DNA from 2 places in the Streptococcus sp. 10F2 genome. Region 2 is predicted to be linked to the other one. Evidence: predicted binding sites of a transcription regulator. Region 2 holds the regulator's gene; the other holds the start of a gene.
What was found. Region 2 encodes CtsR, which represses protease genes until heat stress. Its sites were predicted from a motif close to TTGGTCAAAAAAGGTCAAANA; they were not measured.
Positions count from the first base shown of each region.

Region 1: ACXM1Q_RS03805 (ATP-dependent Clp protease ATP-binding subunit) is a predicted target of CtsR. The motif match lies at 17,757-17,777, and genes of this name have one in related genera.

Region 1 is NZ_JBTGGE020000011.1:18,353-37,628, forward strand. It holds gene typA (translational GTPase TypA) at 1-1,341, shown strand, start outside; gene ACXM1Q_RS03735 (DUF3165 family protein) at 1,368-1,676, shown strand; gene murD (UDP-N-acetylmuramoyl-L-alanine--D-glutamate ligase) at 1,758-3,107, shown strand; gene ACXM1Q_RS03745 (UDP-N-acetylglucosamine--N-acetylmuramyl-(pentapeptide) pyrophosphoryl-undecaprenol N-acetylglucosamine transferase) at 3,110-4,183, shown strand; gene ACXM1Q_RS03750 (cell division protein FtsQ/DivIB) at 4,183-5,331, shown strand; gene ftsA (cell division protein FtsA) at 5,441-6,832, shown strand; gene ftsZ (cell division protein FtsZ) at 6,844-8,106, shown strand; gene ACXM1Q_RS03765 (YggS family pyridoxal phosphate-dependent enzyme) at 8,108-8,782, shown strand; gene ACXM1Q_RS03770 (cell division protein SepF) at 8,950-9,477, shown strand; gene ACXM1Q_RS03775 (YggT family protein) at 9,477-9,749, shown strand; gene ACXM1Q_RS03780 (YlmH family RNA-binding protein) at 9,743-10,537, shown strand; gene ACXM1Q_RS03785 (DivIVA domain-containing protein) at 10,547-11,305, shown strand; gene ileS (isoleucine--tRNA ligase) at 11,570-14,374, shown strand; gene ACXM1Q_RS03795 (DUF1827 family protein) at 14,523-14,822, opposite strand; gene ACXM1Q_RS03800 (NUDIX domain-containing protein) at 14,848-15,297, opposite strand; gene ACXM1Q_RS03805 (ATP-dependent Clp protease ATP-binding subunit) at 15,519-17,723, opposite strand; gene ACXM1Q_RS03810 (GNAT family N-acetyltransferase) at 17,890-18,477, shown strand; gene ACXM1Q_RS03815 (DUF1797 family protein) at 18,535-18,765, shown strand; gene ACXM1Q_RS03820 (amino acid ABC transporter permease) at 19,222-19,276, shown strand, end outside.
Region 2 is NZ_JBTGGE020000067.1:863-6,521, reverse strand. It holds gene rpsB (30S ribosomal protein S2) at 1-467, shown strand, start outside; gene tsf (translation elongation factor Ts) at 537-1,580, shown strand; gene ACXM1Q_RS08460 (CtsR family transcriptional regulator) at 1,922-2,377, shown strand; gene ACXM1Q_RS08455 (ATP-dependent Clp protease ATP-binding subunit) at 2,380-4,818, shown strand; gene ACXM1Q_RS08450 (GNAT family N-acetyltransferase) at 4,832-5,344, shown strand; gene ACXM1Q_RS08445 (AbrB/MazE/SpoVT family DNA-binding domain-containing protein) at 5,498-5,659, shown strand, end outside.

The DNA of each region.
Region 1 (19,276 bases), on a different contig from region 2:
GCGATCAATGGAACTTCTTCTTTGTCTGATGATCCAGCAGATCAGGAGAAAACGATGGCTCCGATCTTTGATACGATTATCGATCACATTCCTGCACCAGTTGATAATTCAGAAGAACCCCTTCAATTCCAAGTTTCCTTGTTGGATTATAACGACTTTGTTGGTCGTATCGGAATTGGTCGCGTTTTCCGTGGACAAATTAAGGTTGGAGATCAGGTTACCTTATCCAAATTGGATGGAACAACGAAGAACTTCCGTGTAACCAAACTCTTTGGTTTCTTTGGACTGGAGCGTCGTGAGATTACAGAAGCAAAAGCTGGAGATTTGATTGCTGTATCTGGTATGGAAGATATCTTTGTGGGTGAGACCATTACACCAGTTGATGCAGTTGAACCACTTCCAGTTCTTCGAATTGATGAGCCAACTCTTCAAATGACTTTCTTGGTTAACAATTCACCATTTGCTGGTCGTGAAGGTAAATGGGTGACGTCTCGTAAAGTAGAGGAGCGCCTCTTGGCTGAATTGCAAACAGACGTATCCCTTCGTGTTGATCCGACTGATTCACCGGACAAGTGGATTGTATCTGGTCGTGGAGAATTGCATTTGTCAATTTTGATTGAAACGATGCGTCGCGAAGGCTATGAGTTGCAAGTATCTCGTCCAGAGGTTATCATCAAAGAAATTGATGGTGTCAAGATGGAGCCATTTGAACGTGTACAAATTGATACTCCAGAAGAATACCAAGGCTCTGTAATCCAAAGTTTATCGGAACGCAAGGGTGAGATGTTGGATATGATTGCGACTGGCAATGGCCAAACTCGTTTGGTCTTCCTAGTACCAGCACGTGGATTGATTGGTTATTCAACTGAGTTCTTGTCTATGACCCGTGGTTATGGAATCATGAACCATACCTTTGATCAATATTTACCTGCCATTGCCGGTGATATTGGAGGTCGCCACCGTGGAGCTCTTGTCTCTATTGATGCTGGTAAAGCAACAACGTATTCAATTATGTCTATTGAAGAGCGGGGAACTATCTTTGTAAATCCAGGTACTGAGGTTTATGAAGGAATGATTATTGGGGAAAATTCACGTGAGAACGATTTGACTGTGAACATTACGAAAGCTAAACAGATGACGAACGTCCGTTCAGCTACTAAGGATCAAACCTCTGTCATTAAAACGCCACGTATCCTCACTTTGGAAGAATCTTTGGAATTCCTCAATGATGATGAGTACATGGAAGTAACCCCTGAATCAATCCGCCTTCGGAAACAAATTCTGAACAAGGCTGAGCGGGAAAAAGCCAATAAGAAAAAGAAATTAGCAGCGGCTGAATAAAAGCCTTTTAGAAGGAGTTCAAAAATATGCTTTACATTATCATTATTATTTTGATTCTGCTATTTTATATTTTTGCTGCTCCTTCAAGCATTAAAGGGACTTTTAATATTGTTAGTCTCGTACTACTCGGAGTCCTTTTGATGATTCTTTTAGGTGTGGGAATCGTTCAATTCTTTCGTATTCCAGGAGAGATTTTTATTTGGGCGGGTATGTTGGCTCTAGCCTATTTCTCCCTTAAGGATTTACGGCGTTTATCTATTAAGGGTGGAGGTAAACCACCGATTCCTATCCCGACAATCAATTGGAATAGGGTTTTCCCTAGGAATCCAAAATAAGCTTTTCCCCAAGTTGTCTAGCAGCTTGGGGAGTTTTTTGCTCGAAAAATGGTAAAATAGACTGTGTTAAGGAGCGAGTATATGATGCAAGTGAATGAATTTACGGGAAAAAATGTATTAGTATTAGGTTTAGCGCGGTCAGGTAGAGCAGTCGCTTTGCTCTTGGATCGGTTTGGAGCTAATGTGACTGTTAATGAAGGGCAGGCCCTAGAGGATAGTCCTCAGGCGCAGGAATTGTTAGAAAAAGGTATTCGAGTAGTAGCGGGGGGGCATCCCTTGGAACTCTTAGATGAGGGATTTGACCTAATGGTTAAAAATCCTGGAATTCCCTATAGCCACCCTATGGTTGTCCGGGCAAAGGAACTTGGATTCCCTATTTGGACTGAAGTAGAAGTGGCTAGTCGTTTGTATCCTCACGCTATTATTGGAATCACTGGTTCTAATGGGAAAACAACGACAACCATGATGGTAGCAGCAATCTTGGAAGAAGCTGGGCGTCAACCAGTTTTGGCGGGTAATATCGGTTACCCAGCTTCTGAAGTTTTACCTGACGTTACAGAAGAGCAGCAGGTGGTGATGGAATTGTCCAGTTTTCAATTGATGGGAGTAGAGAGTTTCCATCCCCATATTGCAGTAATTAATAATATTTTGCCAAGCCATCTAGATTACCATGAATCGTTTGAAGAGTATAGGGATGCTAAATGGGCTATCCAATCTCAAATGACAGCAGATGATTTCCTAATTCTGAATTGGAATCAAGCCCTTAGCCAGGACTTGGCGAAGGAAACACAGGCACAAGTTCTTGCCTTTTCAACTAAGGAAAAGGTTGACGGGGCTTACTTGGACGAGGGGCATTTAGTGTATAAGGGTGAACGGATTATGCCAGCCGTTGAGCTAGGGGTTCCAGGCGAGCACAATATTGAGAATGCCTTAGCAGCAATCTTGGTGGTTAAGCAATTAGGAGTAGAGAACGAAGCTATTACGCGTGCATTATCGACTTTTTCAGGGGTCAAGCATCGTTTGCAGGAAGTTGGCGAAATCAATGGAATCCGTTTCTACAACGATAGCAAGTCCACGAATATTTTAGCGACGCAGAAGGCTTTGTCTGGTTTTGATAATTCCAAGGTCATTTTGATTGCTGGTGGTTTGGATCGGGGGAATGACTTGAGTGAGTTACTTCCGGATATTCACGGACTGAAGGCTATGGTTCTATTAGGGCAAGTCGCTCCTCGTTTAGAAGCCTTAGCTAAAGAAGCAGGGGTCGCAAGCTACCCTGCTTCAGAAGTAGCAGCGGCAACTAACATAGCCTTTGACCTGGCTCAAAAAGGAGATGTTGTTCTCTTCAGTCCAGCTAATGCTAGCTGGGACATGTATAAGAACTTTGAAGAACGAGGGGAAGTCTTCCTAAAAGCAGTGAAGGAGTTAGAATAAGCATGAAAAAAATCGTCTTTACGGGAGGAGGAACAGTGGGTCATGTGACCTTGAACCTGCTTCTGATTCCGAAGTTTATCGCTAACGGGTGGGAAGTCCACTATATTGGGGATCGTAAAGGAATTGAATTTGAGCAATTAGAAAAAAGTGGGTTAAATGTTCAATTCCATTCGATTGCAACGGGAAAATTACGTCGTTATTTCTCTTGGCAGAACCTTTGGGATGTCTTTAAAGTTGCCTGGGGAGTGCTCCAATCCTTCTTTTACCTTTTGAAAATTCGTCCTCAAGCTCTATTTTCTAAGGGAGGGTTTGTATCTGTTCCACCTGTAGTTGCAGCTAAATTACTAGGAATTCCGGTCTACATTCATGAGTCAGACTTGACGATGGGCTTAGCCAATAAAATTGCCTATAAATTTTCGAAGCGTCTCTTCTCGACTTTTCAATTGGAAGGAGAGTATACCCGTGCAGAGCATGTGGGTGCTATTTCCAAGGTGGAAAAGGGGTATCACAACCTCTCAAGTGAGATACAAGAGATGGCTGAAGAACTCTTTGATTCTGAGAAAAAAACTCTCCTTTTTATCGGCGGATCCGGAGGGGCCAAGGTTTTTAATGAGTTTGTGGATCAAAATCGAGAATCTCTTTTGGCTGCCTATAACATTATTAATTTGACAGGGCATAAAGACTTGGAAGAGTCTAGTTCTGGGCTCTATCGTTTAGCTTTTGCGCGTGAAACGTATCGAGATTTATTGGAATTAGCAGACATGGTCATTACAAGGGGGGGATCGAATACCTTGTTTGAACTGGTCGCTTTGGAGAAACTTCATATCATTGTTCCCTTGGGGAAAGAAGCGAGTCGCGGAGATCAGTTGGAAAATGCGGCCTACTTTGAGAAAAAAGGCTACAGTCTGACCATTCAAGAGCCAGATTTAAACTTGGAGACATTACAAGCAACGATTACCCAGGTGCAAGAAAATTCTGAAGCTTTCCAAGATGCTATGGCTCAAAGTGTGGATTTGATTAGTCTGGATGCTTTTTACCAAGTATTAATGAATGAGATTGATAAAGGAGGCCACTGATGTCTGACGAGGATAAAAAAGGTTCCTCTCATCGCGAAGAATGGGAAAGGAGAAACCGAGAATATCAAGCGGCTCAAGATACTGAACGGATTCGGGCAGAACGTGAACGGCAACGGAATATTAATCAGCGTCTAGGTCGGATTGTGGACCCAATGGCTAAAGAAATTTTAGAAGAAGAGCAGAAAGTCCAATCCATTGCCCGCCAGAAACAGGAACAAGTGAATCTGACAGATTCTGCACGTCAAGCCAAAAAAGCAGCTCAGCTTCAAAAACGTCAAGCGCAGCGAGCAAAAAGACAGGCTCAGAAGCAAGCTAAACAAAACCAGCGTCAAGCTCGAAAAATCCAAAAACAAGAGAACCGAGAGCAGACTCGGAAAGCTCGCCGTCATTTAGCTCGGCTAATTCCTGTCTTTCTTTTCTTTATGTTTCTGACAGTCATTTCAGCATATTTTATTAGTCCTTACGGGAAAATGAAGCAGTTCACAGTCTCAGGCAGTGATCATCAGGACCAGTCTAAGGTTATAGCTGCGACGAAGGTGGATGAAAGAGATTATACGATAACAGTTCTGACGAACCGAAAGAATTTTGCGAAGCGTATTCAGAAAGCCAGTCCTTGGGTACGGCAGGTTTCGGTTGGTTACCAGTTTCCAACGACTTTCCCAATCCAAATCGAAGAGTATGCGATTGTTGCTTACCAGATAGAGAATCAGAAAGCTTTTCCGATTTTGGCTAATGGTCAAAAAGTAGATGAAGAAGTTGCGGAACATGAAATGCCAAGCGATGCTATTCGAACTCAATTGGTAGATGAAGAGTTATATCCAACTTTGAGCGAACAGCTATTACAATTAAATCAGGAAGTACGGGAGAATATTCAGGAAATCAAATCGAGTGCCTCTAAAGCCTCAGAAGATTTGGTTACTCTAACGATGAGAGATGGGCATCAGGTTTTGGTTCCATTATCTGAACTGAGCCGGAAATTAACCTACTATCCTTCGATTGTTAAAAACTTGCAAGAGCCCACCATGATTGATATGGAGGCAGGTGCTTACGGGTATCCAATGACTAGTGATGAAAAAACAGCACAAGAATCTGGTTTAGAGATGGCTGTCAATCAAGTCGGAGCCCTCACAACTGTAACTCAAAATTAATAGAAAAAATCTTTTATTTTCGTGTATTTGTGTTATAATGTACGGTGATTAGCACGCTTAAAAGTGTTCAAGTTGATTGAAGATTGTATGAGAAGAGAGGAAGTATGTAATGGCTAGAGATGGCTTCTTTACAGGATTAGATATTGGGACTAGTTCCATCAAGGTGTTGGTCGCCGAATATATCAATGAAGAAATGAATGTCATTGGTGTCAGCAATGCAAAAAGTGCTGGTGTTAAGGATGGAATCGTAGTCGACATCGAAGCTGCAGCCACTGCCATCAAAAAAGCCATTGATCAGGCAGAAGAGAAGGCAGGCATTGCGATTGCAACGGTTAATGTCGGCTTACCTGCAAGTCTTTTGAAAATTGAGCCAACACAAGGTATGATTCCGGTCACCAATGAAACCAAAGAAATTACCGATATGGATGTGGTAAATGTGGTAGAGTCTGCAGTGACTAAGAGCATGAACCCAGATCGTGAGGTTATTACCTTTGTACCAGAAGAGTTTATTGTGGATGGTTTCCAAGGGATTCGAGATCCTCGAGGTATGATGGGGACTCGTTTAGAAATGCGTGGGCTTCTTTATACTGGTCCACGAACTATTCTTCATAATTTACGCAAAACAGTGGAACGGGCAGGTCTGAAATTAGATAATATTGTAATTTCTCCACTTGCTATGAGTAAATCTGTTTTGAATGAAGGTGAACGGGAATTTGGTGCGACTGTTATCGATATGGGAGGCGGTCAAACCACTGTAGCTGCAGTTAAAAATCAAGAGCTTCAGTTTACCCACATCTATCAAGAGGGTGGAGAATACGTTACGAAAGATATTTCCAAGGTATTAAGAACTTCTCAAGCAACTGCAGAAGGATTAAAAATGAATTACGGGGAAGCCTATCCCTCTCTTTCAAGTGCTCATGATAGTTTCCAAGTAGATGTTATTGGTGAAGTAGAACCAGTTGAAGTCACAGAAAAATATTTAGCAGAAATCATTTCTGCTCGTGTTCGTCATATCTTTGATCAGGTTAAGCAAAATCTTGAAAGACATCATTTACTAGACCTCCCAGGAGGGATTGTCATTGTAGGTGGTGGAGCTATTCTACCAGGTATTGTAGAATTGGCACAGGAAATTTTTGAAGTTCCTGTGAAGTTATTTGTACCGAACCAAATTGGAATTCGAAATCCAGCCTTTGCGAATGTTATTTCATTGGCAGAGTATGCAGGAAATATGACTGAAGTGGATCAATTGGCTCAAGCAGCAGTTCATGGCGAATTTACTCGTCCACAACAAGGAACGATTGCATTTCGTCCCAAAGCTGCAGTAGCACCTGTGCAACAGCCACAAGTTCAAGTTAGTCCTGAACCAGTCCAACAACCTCAACCAACACATACGACTCAGGAATTGCCTGAAATAGATGCAGAGATTCCTGTTAAAAAAGAAAATACTACCGGTAAGTTTGGTGATCGGGTCCGCGGACTGTTAAATTCAATGTTTGATTAAGGAGAAACAAGATGTCATTTTCATTTGACGCAGCTGCAGCACAAGGCGCAGTAATTAAAGTAATTGGTGTCGGAGGTGGTGGCGGAAATGCCATTAACCGTATGATTGACGAAGGAGTCGCTGGTGTAGAATTTATCGCAGCGAATACAGATGTTCAAGCTCTAAGCAGTTCTAAGGCAGAAACTGTTATCCAATTGGGTCCAAAATTGACTCGTGGTCTAGGTGCTGGAGGACAACCGGAGGTTGGACGTGAAGCAGCACTTGAAAGTGAAGAAGTCCTAAACGAGGCACTTTCAGGATCTGATATGGTCTTTATTACTGCTGGAATGGGGGGAGGCTCAGGAACAGGTGCAGCCCCTGAAATCGCTCGTATTTCAAAATCGCTAGGTGCTTTGACAGTAGGTGTTGTCACTCGTCCATTCGGTTTTGAGGGAAGTAAACGTGGGAATTTTGCAGTTGAGGGAATTAATCAATTGCGGGAACATGTTGATACACTTTTGATCATCTCTAACAATAATCTTCTTGAAATTGTTGATAAGAAAACACCTTTGATGGAAGCTCTTAGTGAAGCTGATAATGTTCTTCGACAAGGTGTTCAAGGAATTACAGATTTGATTACCAATCCTGGTTTGATTAACCTTGACTTTGCGGATGTAAAAACGGTTATGGCTAATAAGGGGAATGCCCTTATGGGAATCGGAATTGGAACGGGTGAAGAGCGGGTGATGGAAGCTGCTCGTAAGGCCATCTATTCACCACTATTGGAAACTACAATTGATGGTGCCGAGGATGTTATTGTTAACGTGACTGGTGGTATGGATATGGCTTTGACAGAGGCTGAAGAAGCATCTGAAATTGTGAATCAAGCCGCTGGTCATGGTGTTAATATCTGGTTGGGAACCTCCATTGATCCAAATATGGAAGGCGAGATTCGCGTTACTGTTGTCGCAACAGGCGTTCGTCAAGATAAAGTTGAGCAGGTGGCTGGTGTATCAGGAACTCCTAGTCGTCCTGAGCCTAAACAAGCTCAAGCAAATCAAGGTCAATTTGATCGTGCCTACGATTTGAATGAATCAGTAGATATGCCGATTTCAAGTCGTCCTCGTCAAAGTGAAGCGCCAGCTATTTCACCATTTGGAAATTGGGATCTTCGTCGTGATCAGATTACACGTCAAACTGAAACACCAACAGGTTCTAGTGTAGAGCGTTATCAAGAACAAAATGATTTAGATGATGATGAGCTAGAAACACCACCATTTTTCCGGAATCGTTAAAATGAATTTTCAAAAACAAGCCCAACTCGTTAAAGAAGAAGTAACGGAGGCGGTTAGAAAAAGTGTTAGTCCAGCAAGAGAATGTCAGATTATTGCGGTCACAAAATATGTGGATGCAGATGTTACACGACAACTTGTTGAGGAGACTGGTTTTTACCACTTAGGTGAAAACCGTGTCCCTCAATTTCTTGCTAAAAAAGATAAGTTATCTGACCTTCCCATTACCTGGCATTTTATTGGTAGTTTACAGAGAAGAAAAGTAAAAGATGTCATCAATCATGTGGACTACTTTCATGCCTTGGATTCCGTCTCTTTAGCAAGAGAAATTCAAAAACGGGCTGAAAAACCGATTGCTTGTTTTTTACAAGTAAATCTTTCTCGTGAGGAAAGCAAGCATGGTTTCTTTATAGAAAATATTGATTCGGCTTTAGAAGAAATCGCTGCTTTTGATAAGATTCGATTAGTTGGTTTGATGACGATGGCACCTGCTGAAGCAGAACCATCCGAAATTGATCAATTATTTAATCAGACTCGTATCTTGCAGCAAGAATTAGCAGAAAGAAAAATCCCAGGAATGCCGTTTACTGAGTTAAGTATGGGAATGTCCTCAGACTATCAGTTGGCAGCCATACAGGGAGCCACCTTCGTTCGAATTGGCAGCCTTCTTTTTGAATAAGTGACAAAAGGAAAATTATGGACAGAGTACTCGATTTTTTTAGAAATATTGGTGTCTATTTAAAGGGTCTGTTTGTTGAAGACGAAGGCGGATTCCAGGAAGAGCCTGTAGAAGTTCTTTCGGAAACAAGCTTAGCAGACAAAACTGACCAAGCAATACAGGCACAAATGGAAGACAAGGCAGAGCGTAGAACTCTCTCAAATGTATCCAGTTTACCTCACATAAAAACTTCTGAAGGTACCCTTTCTCTACCTCAGAAGTCGCCTGTCAACCGAAGTACAGAAGAAAGAGAAACACAAACTATGAATACAAGTAGACCACAAAACATCACAGATTTACATGCGAGACAAGAAGAATTGGCCCGTCAGAATGGCCAATCATCTCCGGAAGAAAAACACATTATTTATGTTCGTTACCCACGACGTTATGAAGAGACTCCAAAATTTTTGGATCTTCTCCTTCAAAATGAAAGTGTTTTGATTGACTTTCAATACATGACAGAAGTTCAAGCACGTCGCTGTTTAGATTATTTGGATGGAGCACGATATGTTCTATCTGGAGATTTGAAAAAAGTTGCAAATGGGATTTATCTCTTAACTCCTTCAAATGTTGTCATTAATGTTGAAGACCTTCAGCTAGCTGAGGGAACAACAAATCAAACAATCGAATTTGATTTCGATATGAAACGACGCTAATGAATATCCTATACTATATCTATCGGACTCTCGTTCTTTTCTTGAATGTATTAGATTTAGCTTTGGTAGCTTACATTATTCTGTCTTGGTTTCCAGGTGCTCTGCGGACACCTTTAGGCTACTGGTTGATTAGAATCGTCAGTCCTATTTTAAGGCCTTTTCGAAACTTACCCCTTCAGTTCTTTGGTTTGGATTGGACGGTCTTTGCAGTTTTATTTTTACTAAATTTAATTCGTGATCATGTACTTCCGGCTTTGTTTTTCGCATGGTAAAAAATTTAAAAAATGTATCGCAACATGTAACAGCAGGCGATCAGCTTTTTTTAGAAAAGGCTTGGGAGTGGATTGAGCGGGTAGAGAATCAATACATTCCGGTATTGACAGATTTTCTAAATCCGCATCAGGTTTCATTACTTAGAAATCTGGCCAGTCATAGGGAGCTGAACGTGTTTGATTCGGCGGACTTATGGCCAAGTGAGCAGTCTCGCGTTCTTTTAGCACCTAGTTATTATGAATTAAATCCTGATGATTTTGAATTAGAATTGTTATCGATTGACTTTATGAGTCAATTTGGGCATCTAACCCATCCTCAAGTATTGGGCTCCCTACTCCATCAGACAGGCTTGGACCGTCGTGTTTTTGGAGATATTCTAATTGGGGAAGATCAAGTTCAGATTTTCATGCAACGTCCGATAGTAGAACTTGTACTTCAAGAAGTTCGGAAGATTGGTCGTCTAGGTGTTAAGATGAATGTGATTTCCAAATCTGAACAACTGCAAGTTCAAGAAGAGGCTCAGACAAAAACCATTTTTGTAGATAGCCTTCGCTTGGATCGCTTGGTCGCTTCTTCTTTTCAAGTAGGTCGAAGTAAGGCGGCACAATTAATTAAATCCAATAAAGTAAAGGTTAATTACCAGGAACGAACAGATGTCTCTTATCCAATAAAGGCTGGTGATAGAGTCAGTATTCGGAGTAAGGGAAGAGTTTATGTCGGAGAGTCCACAGGTCTTTCAAAATCTGGTAGAATGAAAGTAGAGTTAAAGATATTAGCACGTAAATAAGGAGAGAATATGGCACTGACAGCATTAGATATCCGTAATAAATCGTTCACGACAAAGTTTCGTGGTTATGATGTAGATGAAGTTGATGATTTCTTGGATATTTTGATTCGAGAATTTGAAGACTTGACTCGGCAGTTGGTTGCAAAAGATGAGCAAGTTCGTAATTTAGAAGAGCGCTTACTCTATTTTGACGAAATGAAAGATTCGCTTAGCCAATCTGTTTTGATTGCGCAAGATGCAGCTGAAAAGGTGAAACAAACAGCTTCTGATGAGTCTAATAACATTATTCGTCAGGCAGAACAAGATTCTCAACGCCTCTTGGATGATGCTAAATTTAAGGCAAACGAAATTCTTCGTCATGCTACAGACAATGCCAAGAAAGTTGCAGTTGAGACGGAAGAGTTGAAAAATAAAACACGTATTTTCCATCAACAAATTCGTTCTGCAGTAGAGAGTCAATTGAGTGTCATTACATCCCCAGAGTGGGAAAATATTTTGCAACCAACAGCGACCTATGTTCAAACGAGTGATGAAGCATTCCGTGAAGTAGTTGTATCTGCTCTTGGAGAAGACCAAGCTGTTTCACATGAGGAACCAATTGACATGACTCGTCAATTTTCACCACTTGAAGTTGCAGAATTACAAAACCGTATTGCATCAGCAAATCAAATGGCTGAAACACAGTCTTACCAAGGCTTAGCTGCAGATGTAAACGCTGCTCTAGATGCAGTTGATTCGGCTGAAAAAGAAAAAGTCGATCTTTTATAATGATTTAGTTCCATGAAAACACGATTGAATCAATACAATTCTAGCGAGTAGGTGTTGGTGTGAGACCTACATTCCCTGTTGTTTCGATTATCATTTCATGAACTCTACACTGAAATGTACTAAGTAAGTGTGGACGGGTCGTTCCGTTATCGACGAAGAGGGTAGATTGGAGACTGTGAGTCCAATTTACTAAAGTAAGGTGGTACCACGCTTTGTCGTCCTTAGGGAATGGCAAGGTGTGTTTTTTTATAGAAAGGATTGGATATGAAATTAAAAGAAACCTTAAATTTAGGAAAAACAGCTTTTCCAATGCGAGCTGGGTTGCCAACTAAAGAACCTCTTTGGCAAGAGGAATGGGATAAGGCAGAACTTTACAAAAAACGGTTAGAATTAAATCAAGGGAAACCATCCTTTATTCTTCATGATGGACCTCCCTATGCCAATGGAAATATCCATGTAGGTCACTCCCTCAATAAGATTTCTAAGGATATTATCGTTCGCTCTAAATCCATGTCTGGCTTCTATGCACCTTATGTTCCTGGTTGGGATACTCATGGTCTTCCAATTGAACAAGTTTTAGCCAAACAAGGTGTTAAACGCAAGGAAATGGATTTGGTCGATTATTTGAATCTTTGTCGAGACTATGCTCTTGAACAAGTGGAAAAACAAAAAGCTGATTTTAAACGTCTAGGTGTTGCTGCAGATTGGGATCATCCTTATACGACCTTAACACCAGATTATGAAGCAGCTCAAATCCGTGTTTTTGGAAAGATGGCTGAAAAAGGCTACATCTACCGTGGGGCTAAACCTGTTTACTGGTCATGGTCATCTGAATCTGCTCTTGCGGAAGCTGAAATCGAATACCATGATGTAACCTCTAATTCTCTTTATTATGCCAATAAGGTCAAAGATGGTAAAGGTGTCTTGGATACAAATACCTATATTGTTGTTTGGACAACTACACCATTTACAATCACTGCTTCACGTGGTTTGACAGTTGGAGCAGACATTTCCTATGTGAAGGTTGCTGTAGCAGGAGATAGCCGTCATTTTGTACTTGCTGAAGAATTGCTAGATCAGCTTGCAGAAAAATTCGGCTGGTCAGATGTAGAAGTAGTAGCTCGCTATACGGGTAAAGAACTGGACCATATTGTTACAGAACATCCATGGGATACAGAAGTCGATGAGTTGGTTATTCTGGGTGACCATGTTACAACAGACTCAGGTACAGGTATTGTCCATACGGCTCCTGGATTTGGTGAGGACGACTACCATGTTGGGGTTGCCAATGGTCTTGAAGTAGCAGTTACAGTTGATGAACGTGGAATCATGATGGAGAATGCTGGTCCTGAATTTGCTGGTCAGTTCTATGGTAAGGTATTGCCGACAGTAGTGGAAAAACTTGGTGATTTATTGATGGCTCAAGAAGAAATCACACACTCCTATCCATTTGACTGGCGGACGAAAAAGCCAATTATCTGGCGTGCAGTTCCTCAATGGTTTGCATCTGTATCTGATTTCCGTCAAGAAATCTTGGATCAAATTGATCAAGTGAAATTCCACATGGAGTGGGGGCGGACACGTCTTTATAATATGATTCGTGATCGAGGCGATTGGGTTATCTCACGTCAGCGTGCCTGGGGGGTTCCTCTTCCAATTTTCTATGCAGAAGATGGAACTGCTATTATGGAAGCTGAAACCATTGAACATGTTGCTCAATTATTTGAAGAGCATGGGGCTTCAGTATGGTGGGCTCGTGAAGCTAAGGACCTCTTACCAGAAGGCTATAGTCACCCAGGTTCTCCGAATGGGGTCTTCACCAAGGAAACAGATATCATGGATGTATGGTTTGACTCTGGAAGTTCTTGGAACGGAGTCTTGAATAATCGTGAAGAACTTCAATATCCAGCTGATCTCTACTTAGAAGGATCTGATCAATATCGTGGTTGGTTCAACTCTTCCTTGATTACTTCCGTTGCCAATAATGGAGTAGCACCTTACAAACAGCTTCTTTCCCAAGGTTTTGTTTTGGATGGTAAGGGTGAAAAAATGTCTAAATCGCTAGGAAATACAATCTTGCCTAGTGATGTGGAAAAACAGTTTGGTGCTGAAATCCTTCGTCTTTGGGTAAGTAGTGTTGATACAAGCAATGATGTCCGTATCTCCATGGATATTTTGAGCCAGGTGTCAGAGACTTACCGGAAGATTCGTAATACCCTACGTTTCTTAATTGCTAACACCTCTGACTTTAATCCGACTCAAGATCAAGTTGTCTTTGAAGAACTTCGGTCTGTTGATAAGTACATGACTATTCGCTTTAATCAAGTTGTAGCAGCAATCTGTCAGGCCTATGATGATTTCAACTTCCTCAATGTGTATAAGGCAGTTGTAAACTTTGTAACAGTTGATTTATCTGCCTTCTATCTTGATTTTGCGAAAGATGTGGTTTACATTGAAGGGGCAAAATCTCTAGAGCGTCGTCAGATGCAAACAGTGTTCTATGATATTCTTGTGAAATTGACCAAGCTCTTGACACCAATTCTTCCACATACTGCTGAAGAGATTTGGTCCTACCTTGAATTTGAAGAAGCTGACTTTGTACAATTGACAGATCTCCCTGAGGTTACAACGTTTGAGAATGCTGATCAGGTATTAGAGCAGTGGGAACTCTTCTTTACCTTCCGTTCACAAGCACAAAAAGCTTTGGAAGAGGCTCGTGCTGAGAAAGTCATTGGTAAATCACTTGAAGCAGAATTAGTTGTCTACCCAAGTTCAGAATTGGCAGCTGCTTTGGAAGCCTTGGATACAGATTTAGCACAATTGTTGATTGTTTCCAAACTGACCCTATCCTCTGAGCCAGCATCTGAACATGCTCTTAGCTTCGAAGATGTTGCTTTTGAAGTTAAAGCCGCAGAAGGACAAGTATGTCAACGCTGTCGTCGTGTTGATCCAAGCGTTGGAACCAATAGCAATCCAAATCTTGTTATGGTCTGTGATCACTGTGCTTCAATCCTTGAAGAAAACTTCTCTGAAGCAGTCGTTGAAGGATTCGAAGTACCACAAAAATAAGTCTCGCTTTCTTGAGAACTTATGGGCTTATAGATTTGAAAACTCCCCTGTTGGCCGTGGATCCAGCAGGGGAGTTTGTGTCATAAGAAGTGTATACTGAGTAAGCAAAAAGGAATCTCTAGGGTTTAGACTAGAGATTCCTTTTTGACTACTTGATTGGAATGGAGATTTCAATTAGTTTATCAGAGTAGAGGGTTTTGATATCTTCCTTGCGAACATGATCTGTTTGAATACGCCGCTTGAGGAAGAAATCTCGGATGGTTTCAATTTCTACTTCACGAATAGCTCGGTGTTTATTGGTAATTAAGATTTCATAGTGGGTAGGAGCTTTTGTGAAAATCACATCTGTATTACCTGCTGAGAAAGTCTCTACTAAGGTTGCATCCGTGTTTTCAAGTTGCCTCTCAATGAGTTGTTTATGACTGGAGTTTGTATTGATCAGTTTCATAATGACACCTTTCTAGTTGAGCAAACTATTGATTTAGAGATTGTTGCCATTGTTGGAGACCCCAACGATGACTACCACGTTTTAGGTGTAGAAAGGCTTGGTTAATAGGGAACCAGGCTAAATTATTAAAGTCTTCCAAGGGTTGACCGACCTCGGTATAGGATTTCACTTCATAAATAAAGGCTGGATTGTGGTAGTGGGTATCTCGATGGCTAGAATAGAAGTACTCGTCAGCTTGACCATAGTACTGACCAACTTGCGCACTGAAACCTAGTTCTTCGAGCAACTCTCGCTCGAGAGCTTCTAAATGATTTTCACCAGCCTCAATTTCACCTCCGGGTAAAAACCAGGCACCATTTGGAGCTTGAACTAAGATAACCTGCTCGCGACGAGCATCAGGTACTACCGCATAGACCCCATAGCGAGCTGTGTAGTTAACGTCAGGATCTTTCTTACCAAAATAAGGAACTGTCATAAGCAAACCTTCCTAAGATTAAATTGTTTTTCTTTATTATATCATGATTTTTAACGGCTCACCTTTTTTAAAAAGAAAAACGAAGAAAAAATTGCTGAGGATGAATTTGTGGAAAACAGAGGCTGGACTCAAGTACCAGCCTCTAAGATGTAGTTGGGAGATTTCGTTGACGCAAACTATCATTGTTTGTGTTTCCAACTCCCTATTCCTATCGCTTTTTCTTATTCGGATTCTACTTTTTCGGTCTCTTTTTCCACTTTTTGAGTAGACTTAATCATGATTTGTCCGTTTTGCATCACGGCTCTTAAGTCTTTTTCCTGTGGATGTTCTAGGTAGTAGTCGGTAATGGAATCTTCAATATGATCTTGAATAGTTCGACGGAGTGGGCGAGCTCCCATTTTAGGATCATATCCTAAGTCGACCAATTTTTCTTTGACTTTATCTGTGACACTTAGTTGGATGCCATTTTTGCCAAGTCGCTCACGGACATCTTCTAACATGAGGTTAACAATTTGAAGGAGATTTTCCTTGCTAAGTGCTTGGAATTCAATGATACCATCAAAGCGGTTCATAAATTCTGGGCTGAAGAAGTTCCCCAATTCATTCATGACAGAGTTGGTCCGTCCTTCACGGCTGGCACCAAATCCGACAGAGGCTTCGACTTTACCAGTACCTGCGTTGGAAGTCATGATAATGATGGTATCTTTGAAGCTGACAGTTCGTCCTTGACCATCAGTCAAACGTCCATCATCCAAGACTTGAAGGAACATGTGCATAACGTCTGGATGCGCTTTTTCAATCTCATCTAAGAGGACAAGGGAGTAAGGGTTACGACGAACTTTCTCGGTTAGTTGGCCAGCTTCATCGTAGCCCACATAACCTGGAGGGGCACCAACTAATTTAGCTACACTGTGTTTTTCCATATATTCGCTCATATCGAAGCGAATCATGCTATCTGTAGAACCAAAAAGCTCTAAGGCCAATTGTTTAGACAGTTCGGTCTTACCAACACCTGTGGGACCAACGAAGAGGAAGCTTCCAATTGGACGGTTTGGACTACCAAGGCCAACTCGATTGCGACGAATCGCTTTGGCAATTTTGTCGATTGCTGGATCCTGTCCGATGACATGTTCTTTGAGGTCATCAGCAAGATTAACCAATTGCGATTGCTCTTTTTCTTTGAGGTCACCAACTGGGATATTGGTTTTTTGCTCAATAATCGCTTCAATAACTTTTTCGGTAATGACAGGCATATCCTGGTCATGGATTTCAGTTTTTTGAAGTTCTTTGTATTTAGCAATCTGATCACGATAGTAGGCTGCTTTTTCAAAGTCTTCATCACGAGTTGCCTGAGTCTTGAGTCGCTCTGCTTCAATGAGACGTTCATCTAGCTCTTTAGGATCGACAAAGGTCAAGGTTAGGTTCATTTTAGAACCTGCTTCATCCAAGAGGTCGATGGCTTTATCAGGTAAGAAGCGATCTTGGATATAGCGGTTGGATAGTACAGCGGCAGCTTCAATAGCTTCATCTGTATATTTGACATGGTGATAGTCTTCGTATTTTTTCTGAATTCCTTTGAGGATAATCAGAGTTTCAGCTACAGACGGTTCGTCTACTTTAACGGGCTGCATGCGACGTTCTAGGGCAGCATCTTTTTCGATAATCCGGTATTCATTGAGGGTGGTTGCACCAACTAGTTGTAGTTCTCCACGAGCTAGAGCAGGTTTGAGAATATTTCCGGCATCCATATTTCCGTCGCCAGCATTTCCTGCTCCGACGATTTCATGGATTTCATCAATAAAGAGGATAACATCCTCACGTTGCCGAATCTCCTCCATCAATTTTTGCATTCGTTCTTCGAACTGACCACGGATACCGGTACCTTGAACGAGGCTGACCATATCTAGGCGAATGACTTGTTTGGATTGAAGTTTTTGCGGTACATCTCCGTCGACAATTTTTTGAGCGAGTCCTTCAACGACAGCTGTTTTACCAACACCAGGTTCTCCAATAAGAACGGGGTTGTTTTTAGTACGACGATTGAGAATTTCGATCACTCGAATGATTTCTTCATCTCGGCCGATAACGGGATCGATGTCCCCACGTTTGGCAATGTCTGTGACATTGATTCCAAACTCATCTAGAATTCCCTTTGGTCTTGGTTTGGCTTGAGAAGCTCGCTCTCTTTGACCTGGTCGGTTTCCTGTTTCCTCTGGTTCAGGACGTTGGAAATTTCCTAAATTTTGGAAGAATTCTCCTAGAGGATCATTAGAGTTGGAGTTTAAGCCCTTTAGCAAGGACGCATTCGGGTCAGATTTCATAATTTGGTAGCAATTTTGACAGAGGTCAACTTGCTGCTGATGACCATTAATACTAGTATAGAGATGGATGGTAGCATCGTTCATTTTACAATTGTGACAAAGCATAAATGCTCCTTTCTATTCGAGAGACACCCTTTATTGGTCAATAAAGGTCAAATTTATCTACTATCGATTATAGCACCTTTTTGAGACTTTGCAAGTAAAAAGTATGAAATAGGGGAGCCTTGACCAATCCGCTTTGTTTTTTTAGAATAAAGAAAAGGAGGCCCATATGGAGGTTAGAGTAAGATTTGCGCAGCTCGCTGATGCTGAGGAGCTATTAGCCATTTATGCTTATTATGTGGAGCAGACAGCGATATCATTTGAACATGAAGTTCCTAGCCTAGAGGTTTTCCGAAGTCGAATGGAGGCCATTCAGTCTTTTTATCCCTATCTTGTAGCAGAAGTAGAGGGGCGTATCCGAGGTTACTGCTACGCAGGTCCTTTTCGTTCAGCTGCCGCTTATGCTTGGTCAGTCGAATCTACTATTTATGTGGATTCGAACATGAAAGGGCAAGGACTGGGGCATTTGCTCTATGATCGATTGGAAACCTATCTCCAGGAAATGGGAATCTTATCTATCAAGGCTTGCATAGGCTTAGGCCCTAAAGAGGATCCCTATAGTTCTCGTGCAAGTGAATTTTTCCATACAAAGCGTGGCTATAGGAAAGTAGCCCATTTCCCACAAGCTGGTTATAAATTTAGCAAATGGTATGACATGATTTGGATGGAGAAAGAACTGGGGAATTTTACCTCAGATGTGGCTACTCCAAAGTCGGTTTGGAGTTTGAAAAGGGATGAGAATGGAGAAGTATCCTAGAATTTTCAGTAATTCTATGGTATACTTAGTAAGAATTTAAAAAATAGGAGAAACGTAATGGAATCACATTTGGTACGCATTATCAATCGTCTTGAAAAGATGGCGACAGATGGCGGCAATTTGAAACGAAATTTTGAACGAGACGGTGTAGTCGTTGCCGAAGTTTCCTATAGCCAGGATGAAGAACTCGGTTCAATCTTTACCTTACGAGATGTCGAAGCACGTGAGACATTCACTTTTGACAGTATCGATTTGATTGCAATGGAAATTTACGAGCTTTTATATTAAGAGTTCGTGTTGGTAGCAGAAGAATCTGTCACAGCTCTTTTGTCTAAGTTGTCGTCACTACCTAGATTACCTTTGCTATCTAATTTTTAGGTTTTCAATGATCTAAAAAGAGGTTGTTACTAGTAACTCCTACTCTGATAGTATGCTGAAGTCCTATAGATTTTGTTGAAATGAGCGAAGTCCGAACTAGTGTCTTTATGAAAAGAATACCGGGTGGTGTGATGAAACACGGACAACTATGATTTGCTTTCTAAATTCTATGTTGTCTACTCAACCGATAGTTCTGCTGTTTGCCCCAATCAATGACTATGTCAAAGATTTATGATGAACGAGAATGTCGAGGCTGGAAGGTTTGCCCAGCCTCCTTTTTCATATTCTCGCTGATGCATCTTGTGAGCCTTCTGGCTTTTTGGTAGAATAACTTCATATTTACATTTTTTGTTGAAAGGTATTTTCATGTCATTTTCATTTTTACCTCAGTTTTTGCCTTATTTTAACTATGGGGCTTTGG
Region 2 (5,659 bases):
CTATCCAAAAACGTGTTGCTCGTTTGAAAGAAATCAAACGTATGGAAGAAGAAGGTGTCTTCGAAGTTCTTCCTAAGAAAGAAGTTGCACTTCTTAACAAACAACGTGCACGTCTTGAGAAATTCTTGGGTGGTATCGAAGATATGCCACGTATTCCTGACGTAATGTATGTCGTTGACCCACACAAAGAGCAAATCGCTGTGAAAGAAGCTAAAAAATTGGGTATCCCAGTTGTAGCGATGGTCGACACAAACACTGATCCAGATGATATCGATGTTATCATCCCTGCTAACGATGACGCTATCCGTGCGGTTAAATTGATCACTGCGAAAATGGCTGATGCTGTTATCGAAGGTCGTCAAGGTGAAGACAGCGTTGCTTCTGTTGAAGCTGAAATGGCAGCTGCAGCAGGACAAGCAGATTCAATCGAAGAAATCGTTGAAGTTGTTGAAGGATCAAACGAATAATCTTGTAACCCCAAAGGGCAGTGACCTCCGTCCTGTCCTTTTTTAAAAAAATTTTGGAGGAAAGCTCAAATGGCCAATATTACAGCCGCTCTTGTTAAAGAACTACGTGAAAAATCTGGTGCTGGTGTCATGGACGCCAAAAAAGCCTTGGTTGAAGTAGAGGGTGATATCGAAAAAGCGATTGAACTTCTTCGTGAAAAAGGTATGGCGAAAGCAGCTAAGAAAGCTGACCGTGTCGCTGCAGAAGGTTTGACAGGTGTTTACGTAAACGGTAACGTTGCTGCAGTTGTTGAAGTGAACGCAGAAACAGACTTCGTTGCGAAAAATGAACAATTCGTAAACTTGGTAAACGAAACTGCGAAAGTGATTGCAGAAGGTCAACCAGCAGATAACGAAGCTGCACTTGCTTTGGTAATGCCTTCAGGTGAAACACTTGAAGCAGCTTACGTCAATGCAACTGCAACGATTGGAGAGAAAATTTCATTCCGTCGTTTTGCTTTGTTGGAAAAAACAGATGCACAAGCATTTGGAGCTTACCAACATAACGGTGGCCGTATTGGTGTTATCTCTGTTATTGACGGTGGTGATGAAGCACTTGCTAAGCAAGTATCTATGCACATCGCTGCGATGAAACCGACTGTTCTTTCTTACAAAGAATTGGATGAGCAATTCGTGAAAGATGAGTTGGCACAATTGAACCACGCTATCGAGCAAGACAATGAAAGTCGTGCAATGGTTAACAAACCAGCACTTCCATTCTTGAAATATGGATCAAAAGCTCAATTGACGGATGATGTAATTGCACAAGCAGAAGAAGCTATCAAAGCAGAATTGGCTGCTGAAGGTAAGCCAGAAAAAATCTGGGATAAAATCATCCCAGGTAAAATGGATCGCTTCATGCTTGACAATACGAAAGTTGACCAAGCTTACACACTTCTTGCACAAGTCTACATCATGGATGACAGCAAAACTGTTGAAGCTTACCTAGATTCAGTAAATGCATCTGTTGTTGCATTCGCACGTTTTGAAGTTGGAGATGGTATCGAAAAAGCTTCAAACGACTTTGAATCAGAAGTTGCTGCAACTATGGCTGCTGCTCTTGGTCAAGACTAGTTTTTAGATAATGGTTGCTTTTTGGAAATTCATTGAGTTTCCAAAAAGAAGGCGGGGATTAGAGCCCTGCCTTTTTTATTATTGGGAACCATGCTTATAATCCAAAAGGTGAAGATTTGAGTCCTATTCAAATTGGAAGTAATTGCTAGTTCTAGAGTGTGACGTTTAATCTTAACTTTTGATTTAAACATCCTTTTTTAGTCCTTTTAATCTTGCAGAAATTAGGATATAATAAAAGTCAAAGATAGTCAGATTTCATTTTTTCGTTTTTTTTTACGAATAAGTACTTTGGGAGACCAAGTTACTAGGATGGAATGCTTACCAAATTAGAAAGGACTTCCATGGTAGCAAGAAATACCTCCGATAATATTGAAGAACATATCAAACAGCTTTTGGAGCAGATGGATATGGCGGTACTTAAGCGGAGTGAATTAGCGGAACTCTTTCAAGTAGTTCCAAGCCAGATTAATTACGTTATCAAGACCCGGTTTACAGAAAGCAAGGGCTACATTGTTGAAAGTAAGCGTGGGGGTGGTGGCTATATTCGAATTGGCCGAATCTCTTACTCCAACCATCACCAGCTGTTATTGGAGCTCCAAGATAAATTGGCCTCCCAATTAAGTGAGCAAGTTTATGAAGATATCTTACTGCTCCTAGTCGAAGAAGGGATTTTGGAAAGACGGGAAGCTACTTGGCTGCTGGCGGTTGCCTTGGATAGTGTCCTTGGCTCCGATGGCCCTCGTCTACGGACCCAGATGATGCGACAATTACTTAAAGAAATTGACAGAAGAGGATAAGAATGAAGTATTCAAATGCATTGATTGAGACCCTTGAAGTGGCTCATGCTTTTGCTAATAATTATGGTCGGGATCATTTAGAGACTTGGCATCTTCTAACCGGATTTTTAGTAAACCCTTATAGTATTGTAGGGTCTGCCTTTAAAGATGCACCGATTAATCTAGATCTTTTGGAAGAAAAGGCAGGGGAGATTGTCGGTTATCCTTATCGGGAACGCAAGGAAATGACCATTTTTCCTTTTTCCCCTTTGATGGAAAAGGTTTTTGAACGAGGGGAAGCGTTGGCTCAGCACTTAGGTGAGGATGAATTGGGGACGGAGCATATTTTTCTTGTCCTTTTAAAAGAAAGAGAATCCCTAGCAACTCAACTTCTATACGCTTCTGGCTTTGATCCAGAAGACAAGGAAGAATCGAAAAAACTTCAGGATTTGCGGAAGGATATTGAGGCACGTGCAGGTTGGTCCAAGGATGAGATTAAGTCGATCCGTACTTTTTTCCGTGGTAGCCGGCCGACTTCTCAACAAATGGCTAATATGATGGGGATGCCTCCTACTCAAAGTGGTGGTTTAGAGGACTATAGTCGTGATCTGACTGCTGCAGCACGTGCAGGTCAATTAGACCCCGTTGTTGGTCGTGAGGAAGAGATTGACCGTATGGTGCACATCTTGAGTCGGAAAACTAAAAATAATCCTGTGCTAGTTGGAGATTCTGGGGTTGGTAAGACCGCTCTAGCTTTGGGATTGGCCCAACGGATTGTGGCGGGTCAAGTTCCAGTAGCCCTCCAAGATATGCGGGTGATGGAATTGGACTTGATGAATGTTATTGCAGGTACTCGTTTCCGTGGGGACTTTGAGGAGCGGATGAACAATATTATTGATGATATCGAGAAGGAAGGGAATATCATTCTCTTTATCGATGAGCTCCACACGATTATTGGATCTGGTAGTGGAATTGACTCGACCTTGGATGCGGCTAATATTCTTAAACCAGCCCTAGCACGAGGAAACCTTCGTACTCTTGGGGCGACCACACAAGAGGAATACCAGAAGCATATTGAAAAAGATGCAGCCTTGGTTCGTCGTTTTGCTAAGGTTATTATCGAAGAGCCGAAAGAATCGGATTCTCTTGCGATTTTACAAGGACTTCGGCCGCGTTATGAGGAACATCATCAGGTCACCATTGAGGATGAGGCCTTGAAAACAGCTGTTCAAACTGCCAAGCGCTACCTGACTGCCAAACGCTTGCCAGATTCAGCCATTGATTTGTTGGATGAGGCAGCTGCAACGGTACAAAATCGAAGTTTGCGAACTTCTGAATATGATAAAAATGGTTTGACGGAATTGGATAGAGCCTTGATGAATGAAGAATTTAGCAAGGTTAAAAAACTGGTGAAAGAAGCCCAGAAACCGGTCGTTTTCAAGCACCGGGTAACCTCTGAGGATGTATTGCAGACCTTGAGTCGCTTGTCTGGCATTCCGGTGCAAAAATTGTCGAATACGGAAGCCAAGAAGTATTTGAATCTGGAAGTAGAGTTACACAAGCGTGTGATTGGGCAAGACCAGGCTGTCTCAGCTATTAGTCGTGCTATTCGACGCAATCGTTCAGGCCTACAAACCGGAAAACGTCCGATTGGTTCCTTCCTTTTCTTAGGTCCAACGGGTGTCGGAAAAACGGAGTTGGCCAAGGCTTTGGCGGAATTGCTTTTTGATGATGAAGAAGCTCTTATTCGTTTTGACATGAGTGAGTATATGGAGAAGTTTGCAGCGAGTCGTCTTAATGGAGCTCCTCCAGGCTATGTTGGTTATGAAGAGGGGGGTGAGTTGACGGAGAAGGTTCGGAATCGTCCTTACTCGGTTCTCCTCTTTGATGAGGTGGAGAAAGCTCATCCAGATATCTTCAACTTGCTCTTGCAGGTTCTAGATGACGGAGTTCTGACGGATAGCCGTGGCCGCAAGGTTGATTTTTCCAATACATTGATTATCATGACCTCCAATTTAGGTGCGACGGCTCTTCGTGATGACAAGGTTGTTGGTTTTGGCGCAGGGGACCTGCGCTTTGACCATGAAAGTATGGAAAAACGAATGTTTGAGGAATTGAAAAAGGCTTACCGCCCTGAATTTTTGAATCGTATTGATGAAAAGGTTGTCTTCCATAGCCTCACGGCCGAACAAATGCAAGAAATCGTCAAAGTAATGGTTAAGCCGATGGTTGCAGCTTTGGCAGCCAAGGATGTGGCCTTGAAATTCCAGCCAAGTGCTCTTAAACTTTTGGCGCAAAAAGGTTATGATCCAGAAAATGGAGCCCGTCCCCTTCGTCGAACTCTTCAAACTTTGGTGGAAGATCCCTTGTCTGAGTATCTTCTAGCTGGGGATTTGAAACCAGGTTCCACGATGAAGGTTGGGGTTAAGGCTGGGAAGCTAAAAATGGACATTCAACATTAAGAAAGGATAATAGATGATTCGACCAGTGATACTCGAGGAGGCTGCGATTCTCCGAGAACTGAGTTGTCTTACTTATCGAGATACTTTTCAAGGGACAACTTCTGAAGAAAATTTGCAAGAGCATCTAGATACGGCCTATGCTCTTCCACGGCTAGAGAAAGAGCTGCAGGATCCAGAAGTGGCCTACTATTTCTATCAAGAGGGCGAGAAGCTGCTAGGCTATCTTCGTCTCAACATTGGAAGTGCTCAGACGGAATCCATTCATGACAATAGTATGGAGATTGAGCGGATTTATATTCACCCAGATTACAAGGGTCGCGGTTTGGGGCAAGAATTCATGAATTTTGCCCTAGAACAGGCTCGAGAATTAGGAAAAACCGCTATTTGGTTGGGTGTCTGGGAGCATAACAAACCAGCTCTTGGATTTTACCAGAAAAACGGCTTCCATCAAGTGGGTCAGCATAACTTTGTGATGGGGGATGATGTGCAAACAGACCTCTTATACCTGAAGGAACTAAGCTTATAATGAAAAAAGACAAGATTGAATAAATGTCAATCTTGTCTTTTTCGAATAAGAAGATGAGGGAACTTTTAGAGGGAGTAAGAAATACTGATGGTTTTTAATTTTCTTTTGACAACAGGATATACTTGGGATATACTTTCATTGAGGAGGTGTGCTATGGAACCGACTATTCAAGAATATACAACTCTTTCTCAATGGGGAAATTCAAAGGCAACGAGAATACCATCTAGTATTTTGAAAGCTTTAGACATTGATTTAAATCAAAAATTTTCGATTTCGATTAAGGATCAATCAATTGTTCTAACACCAGAGAACCAA